DNA from 3 places in the Sporosarcina sp. SG10008 genome. Region 3 is predicted to be linked to each of the others. Evidence: riboswitches for the same ligand, from Rfam matches in the RefSeq annotation. Region 3 holds a riboswitch; each other region holds the start of a gene.

Region 1 (2,273 bases), 280 kb from region 3:
TCCATCGTCCCTACAACCGTCCGCATATCATGCTTTGGCTTCAACTCCCGTTTCTCAACAGATACCTGCCCTGCAGCGTCAAGTTCGATAATTAGAAACCCTTTATTATGATGTTCTTCTGAAATCGAATATTTCATTGGCGAACCCGCAAATCGCACTGTTTCATTTAACACATAATGTGCCTGATGTAGGTGGCCAAGTGCAGTATAATTAAATCCTTCGAAAAGATGCGCCGACACATATTCTGCCCCACCAATTGCCAACGGTCGTTCGGAGTCACTCGTGTTATTTTCACTTTCTCCGTGAGGTGTCACAAAAGCATGTCCAACAAATACATGTCGGACCCCCTCTGCCATTTGTTCACGGATAGTTGCCGTCACTTTCTTCATCGCATCGTTATGGTTCACAATCGTTTCATCTTCGTGCAAATGTTTTACAACAGAAGGATCCGCAAATGGTACGAGATGGAAATGAACCTCACCGTAGTCATCTGACAAAACGACCGGTTCGATTACTTTCGTCATCTGACCTGCAATATGGTAGCCATTTACTCGCATCAATCCGCTTCCAAAATGGAGGCGTCCCGGGCTATCATGGTTTCCTCCAATCGCTAGGACAGGTATTCCAAGTTCCATAGTAATTTTTCCAAGCACTTCGTCAAGTAGTGCAATCGCTTCTGTAGGTGGCACCGCACGGTCATACAAATCGCCTGCGATAACGACCGCATCTGGCTTCTCTTTTTTGACTGCCTCTACAAATTGATCAAGCACATAACGCTGTCCTTCTGTCATATATATACCTTGAACGAGCTTGCCTAAATGCCAGTCCGCTGTATGGAAAAATTTCAAATTCATTTCCCCCTTCAATACTTTTTCTTTCTACTTTACAGGATAATTCTCGTAAAAGGAAACATACATTCCTTTCTAACTTTTCACAAAGTTAAGGTTGACCTTCTATTTTTAATATGCTTATAATGGGGATGAGTCCAATTTCATATGATCCACCGCTAGGGGTGCTCTAACAGAGCTGAGAGAGGCATGTGCCTTGACCCTTATAACTTGAACTGGTTAATACCAGCGTAAGGAAGAGGTGCTGACACAATAATTCTGCCGGTCTATTTTCCGGGATACTTTTGATTGTCTACAACCCACTTCTTCTTCAAGGAGTGGGTTTTTTGGTTTTCAAGAATACAAAGGGAGTGTTGATATCATGAAGTTCACTGACCGTTTGTTAGAAAAGACGTTACCAATCTGGAGACAGAATCATAGCCATCCGTTCGTACAAGGAATTGGCGATGGGACGCTTGATCCGGATAAATTCAGGTTTTATATGGTACAGGATTACTTGTATTTGATTGATTATGCAAAACTGTTTGCGATTGGGGCTGTAAAAGCCGACGACTTGGAAACGATGGGCAAATTCGCGACACTACTCGATGGGACGCTGAACAAGGAAATGGCCCTGCATCGAAGCTACGCACTGCGGTTCGGCATTTCTGAACAGGAACTTGAAAACGCTAAGCCGTCACCAATTGTTCTTGCCTATACACACTACATGTTACACGTCTGTCAAAATGGAACCGTTGCGGAAGTGATGGCTGCTCTGCTTCCTTGCGCATGGAGTTACTGGGAAATCGGTAAGGAGCTAAATGCTATTCCAGGTGCTGCCGATCACTCGTTATATGGCGATTGGATTCAGATGTATTCTTCGGATGAATTCAAGGAACTTGCGGGCTGGTGTATTGATTTAATGAACAAATCAGCAGAAGGAAAACCGGAGCATGAACTGTTAAAGCTCGAGGAGATCTTCCTCAATACAACTCGTTATGAATATATGTTTTGGGATATGGCAAATACAAAACAAATGTGGCCTGGAGTTGAAATGATAAATGCTATCGTTTGACGGTGTTTCATTCACGTACGAATCAGGCAACAGCATACTCGATAATCTGTCATTCAACATTCTTCCCAGTGAGTTTATTTCGATAATTGGTGTTAGCGGTTCCGGTAAAAGTACGATTTTTCGTCTTGTAACCGGATTAGATGAACCCTCAGGGGGTACCATTTCTCTTGAAGGGAATCCAAATACTCAGCGCCTTGGAAAGGTCGGCTATATGCCACAACAAGATTTGTTACTGCCTTGGCGAACCATTTTAGAAAATGCATGTCTTCCGCTTGAAGTAGCCGGATTAGATAAGAAGGCCGCCAAGGAACAAGTACAACCATTATTACAAGAGTTCGGTCTTGGTGGAACAGAGGATAACTATCCAGGAG
Region 2 (2,273 bases), 460 kb from region 3:
ATATTCATGGTAGAGTTCCGATTGCTGTCTATCTAGGATGGGTTTTTGTCGCGACCATTGCAAATATCAGTTATGTCCTTACTTTGCATGAATGGTCTGGTTGGGGACTAAGTGACCCGCTATGGACCGTCATCTACTTGACTATCGCAACCGCTATTGCACTTCATTTTTTATACCATTACGCGGATATAGCATTTAGTGCTGTCTTCATATGGGCATTTATAGGTATCACTGTAAAAAACGGTGCTGATGAACTATTCGTCTCTGCCGCAGCCCTATTTCTTGCAGCTACAATCGCAGGATTCATGTTCTTCAGACGAAAGTCATTCACACCTAAATAAAAGTGTAAGACGCTGTTTAGCCCCGACAAGCGCTGAAAGACTTGAAGACAAAGTCGGTCTTTGCCTTTTCGGCAAGACTGAAATTAAAGAAAGGCAGTCTAAAATCGCGACATCCTGTCGCAACAAGGAGGGATGTAGCTCAATCCCTCCCCACTGCATGACCCACTTCGTGTGGGCCCAGGGGCTGGCGTCTGGAGTCTAGACATCGATCCATGTAGAACAACTTATACTTTCTTACCTTTAAAAAAATCGCCGTCCTCCCACATTGGGCAGAACGGCGATTTTCTATTTTCTCTCTAAAAGACGCGGTGCTGTAGTGAATAATATTGACGCAACAATTGCTGATAATATTATTGAAGGTATCATGTAACTTGCATTGTATACGAGTGAATAGAGCCATACGGGCTGTCCCTCAGGTGCATAAGATGCAAAAAATACAATTCCACCAATGAAGTGAATCAAGTATCGAAGTATGCCACCGATAACTGTCCCCAGAACGATTGCTGTAACCATTGAGCCTTTGTTGCCTTTTACTTTACTACTTAACAGCCATGCAAGTGTAACACCTGCCACTCCAACCAACGTGTACGCCACGAAGTAATCAAGCGCAGCCTGTATTATATTAAAGACATAGCCTCCCATCATCAGTTGCAATAACCCACTGACGAAGCCAGTCAGCATACCGCCTGCAATCCCCCATCTAAATGCCATGACAACAATCGGCAACATTGACAGCGTAACCGAGCCACCCTGTGGCATTTTAAAACCAATCTGATCAAGCACAAATGAAATTGCACCTAAAATAGCTATTTCAAGTAAAAGTTGAAGTCTTTTCCGATCCAAATTAATTCATCCCTTTCCTAGCTCAGCGAAAGATGTGGGCATAAAAAAAGACATCCCGAAATAGATGGGACATCGAATATGTCAATTTCCATCCACATTCCTACGCAAGAATAATCTTACAGGTTCTAAGGGTCAGGACGTGCTGTCCAATCTCAGCCAAATAGGCTCCCCCTGTGGTTCCAGTAATTTAGTTGTCTAGTTCATTGTATAAGATGGGGATCCTATAAGCAAGATGATTAACAGGGATGTTAATTATCCTATATATGTTGAAATTAAGAATTCCATTAAATTCGATGTGGCGCTAGGAGATGCCGCCAATCTCAGGCTCCAGTTAACCCTTGTATGGCCTCTTCGCCAAGTTTAATCTAGGGATTCATTTACTCAATATATATATAGTTAAACTAAAATGGAGGGATTCGTGTGTCGAACAATAAACTGTTAGCCGCCCTATGCTACTTTAGTGTCTTCTTCACCCCTTTACTTATACCCGTCATTATTTATTTCGTTTCGGATGACCGTGAAGTAAAACACCATGCCAAGCGCTCTCTCGTTTCACATCTTGTTCCTGTCGTACTTCTTATTGCAGGATTTATCATTTTTTCTTTTTCAATGTTTTCCTTTACCTACGACCTGAATGTAATGCCTAGTGGTAACTTTGGATTTTGGCAATTAACACCTGTCTTATTCATGCTAGTTTATGGAGTTTTGCTCATAGCAATTCTAATTTGGAATGTGTTTCAAGGTGTTAAAGTATTGAAGTGAATGTTTATAAAACCACCTATTCGGGAAAAAAGTAACAAATGCTGTGTTTAGGAGTGATTCGTAATGAATATTGGAAAATTATTAAAAACCGCTATTAAATTGGCGCCTATCGTCTATCCAATTGTTCGCAAAGTAATGAAAGAAAAAAAAGCAACAAGCACGACAATCCCAAAGAAATAATTCGACAGTCTGCAAACGTTTTTTAAGTTTGTAGGCTTTTTTGTTCAGCTCCATATGATATAGTATGGTATGGAAAAGAATGAACGGAAGAAAGGATTTGAACATAATGATTGCAAAAACTGAACAGGAAATTGAAGCGTTAAAGAA
Region 3 (2,273 bases):
CCAGCATCTGTTACTGATCTCGACATACCTATTATTGCAGGACTTTTTTCGGTTTGTTCATGACAATGTGCAAGAAGTTGAACAGCTGCATGGTCCGCATTCATTTCAAGCGCCGGAAATATTTCTCCACGTTCTTCAATCATTGATTTTCCACCCCAGCGAAAGTGAATGGGATTTTCTCTTAACCACGTGTCTGCTTTTGCTACATGGTTCAAATGCTCTTCGATTTCTTTTGTTACAGATTGATAGGTTTCATTCGGATAGAAATGAACGGTGATCCAGAGCCGACATTCATCCGCCACAAAAGCTGCATGCCTTCCTCCTTCTATAACTGCTGGATTAATAGTAGTGGCGCCAGGCGCAAAATCCGGATATTTTTTTGTCACAGCCCAGTGACGTTCTAAATCTTGTAATCCAGCAATAACCTTCATCATCTTTTCTATCGCACTAGCCCCATTAACCGAACCGCCTGCATGAAGCATACTCATCCTCATTGCATCATGGAAAACTTCCTTACTTTTAATCGTTATCCAGCCGGTAATCACACCACCCTGACCATGGATTTGACGATCACTGCCATCGACTACAAGTGCAAAGTCTGCTGTATAGCCTTTTTCCATACATGAAAGTGTTCCAGCCTCTCCCGCTTCCTCCCCAATGACAGTCTGAATTTGCAAATCACCTTTCAGTTCCACACCTAGTTCGTTTAATAATTTAACGGCTAGTAAAGTCGCCGCTACTGCACCTTTCATATCGGATGTTCCTCGCCCATATGCGTTGCCATCTTTAGTCGTCAGTTCAAAGACAGGCACAGTCCACTCTGTTTCATACCCCACTTCTGCAACGTCTATATGTCCATTAATGATTAGGCTGTTATATAGGTTTCCATCCGTTCCCTTTTTAATGCCTACAACGTTCGGGTCGCTAGGAAATACATCCCAACTAACCGTTTCAAATTTTTCTTGTTCTAAAAAATCTTGAATATACCGCTGTACGCCTGTTGTATTTCTTGCCGGTGGACTAACTGTCGGGAAACGAACGAGGTCCGCTAGCAATTGCACTAACTCCTCTTGACGTTCATCAACTAGGTTACTAATTCTATTTTCCATTTTACTCATCCATCCCTTATCTATATTTTTGGTAGGTGAATCTATATACGTTGTAATAAAGAATTCCATTGAATTCACTACGGCGCTAGCCCTTGTAATGCGCCTTCGCACAGTTCACTATCTTTATTTCATTTGTTCAACATATATACACTGGAACAGAAAACAGCCGCTTTCCATAATCGGAAGGCGGCTGTTTTCTACGTATATAAAGACATTATGTGTAAAGTTTCAGCTGCTTCCCTACGCTAGTATGAACTAGATCAGGTTCGAAGGGTTTACATCTATGATGTGTCTCAGCCTAAACGGCTCCCCTAGCAGTATCTATTTAGTTTTTTTCTTCTTCACAATGCATCTGTTCTTTCTTCCCCTTTAGGAAGATAGTTTGATAAGTCGATATCACGTAACCCGTTCTTTATTTTAGTTGTGTAACCTAAATTTTCATTCGATAAAAACGAAGCTTTTGAAGCAATCATTTCTTCTAATAAAGGCAAATACGTCGGATCAATATCTTTCCAAAGTTTGTACGAATTTATTAAGTCCTCTAAAGTCAGGTGCTTGTAATCATCGCCTTTATAGTCACGTAATGCGGAAATACGATACCAAATATCGCCATTATCACGAATCCAATCATCTTTATCCGCTACAATCGCTGTTTGTATAGCCTGCGCTGTATCTAAATACTTCTGATCACCGAACTCATTATAAGCCATGAGTAAAACGTTCATACCGCCCAACACATGATTCATAGAGGCATGTGTCGTTACTTGCTGTGCAATCGGGAAGTAATCCGCGATGTAGTAAGACTCGTCATTCACAGGAATGACGTTTCCTTTACTTTTTTGTGAGACTAGTAAGTCAGCATAATTACGCAATGGCTCTTTCGCATTCTCAATTCCAAAATCAGCACCACTATTATAGTAGAAAAGCGCGATTTGCTCATTAAAACGTGTATCAATGAATGGAGCTGTAATGTCATATAAATCTTTCAAATAGGTGCTTGTAACTTCTGTTTCCCAATAATCTTTGTCACCTTTGAAATTCTTCAAGTTAACAAATGAGTTGTAAATTAAGTTCTCAAAATAACGATCCTCTTGCTCATTATATAAAACCAGAGCACGATCTTCTTTTAATAGAAGTAAGTTCCGCCCATATCCTTGCCCTGTA

The links. Region 3 has a riboswitch for thiamine pyrophosphate ahead of ACGLYD_RS02925 (acetylornithine deacetylase). Riboswitches for the same ligand answer to the same signal wherever they lie in the genome.
Region 1: linked by a shared signal. The riboswitch ahead of tenA (thiaminase II) and the one ahead of ACGLYD_RS02925 (acetylornithine deacetylase) in region 3 are both predicted to bind thiamine pyrophosphate.
Region 2: linked by a shared signal. The riboswitch ahead of thiT (energy-coupled thiamine transporter ThiT) and the one ahead of ACGLYD_RS02925 (acetylornithine deacetylase) in region 3 are both predicted to bind thiamine pyrophosphate.

Annotation. Positions count from the first base shown of each region.
Region 1 is NZ_CP172607.1:848,494-850,766, reverse strand. It holds gene ACGLYD_RS04270 (exonuclease SbcCD subunit D) at 1-848, opposite strand, end outside; TPP riboswitch at 999-1,102, shown strand; gene tenA (thiaminase II) at 1,210-1,902, shown strand; gene ACGLYD_RS04260 (ABC transporter ATP-binding protein) at 1,889-2,273, shown strand, end outside.
Region 2 is NZ_CP172607.1:106,524-108,796, reverse strand. It holds gene ACGLYD_RS00490 (tryptophan-rich sensory protein) at 1-341, shown strand, start outside; gene thiT (energy-coupled thiamine transporter ThiT) at 627-1,184, opposite strand; TPP riboswitch at 1,265-1,366, opposite strand; gene ACGLYD_RS00480 (DUF4870 domain-containing protein) at 1,605-1,946, shown strand; gene ACGLYD_RS00475 (hypothetical protein) at 2,010-2,126, shown strand; gene map (type I methionyl aminopeptidase) at 2,233-2,273, shown strand, end outside.
Region 3 is NZ_CP172607.1:569,142-571,414, reverse strand. It holds gene ACGLYD_RS02925 (acetylornithine deacetylase) at 1-1,118, opposite strand, end outside; TPP riboswitch at 1,330-1,432, opposite strand; gene ACGLYD_RS02920 (S-layer homology domain-containing protein) at 1,451-2,273, opposite strand, start outside.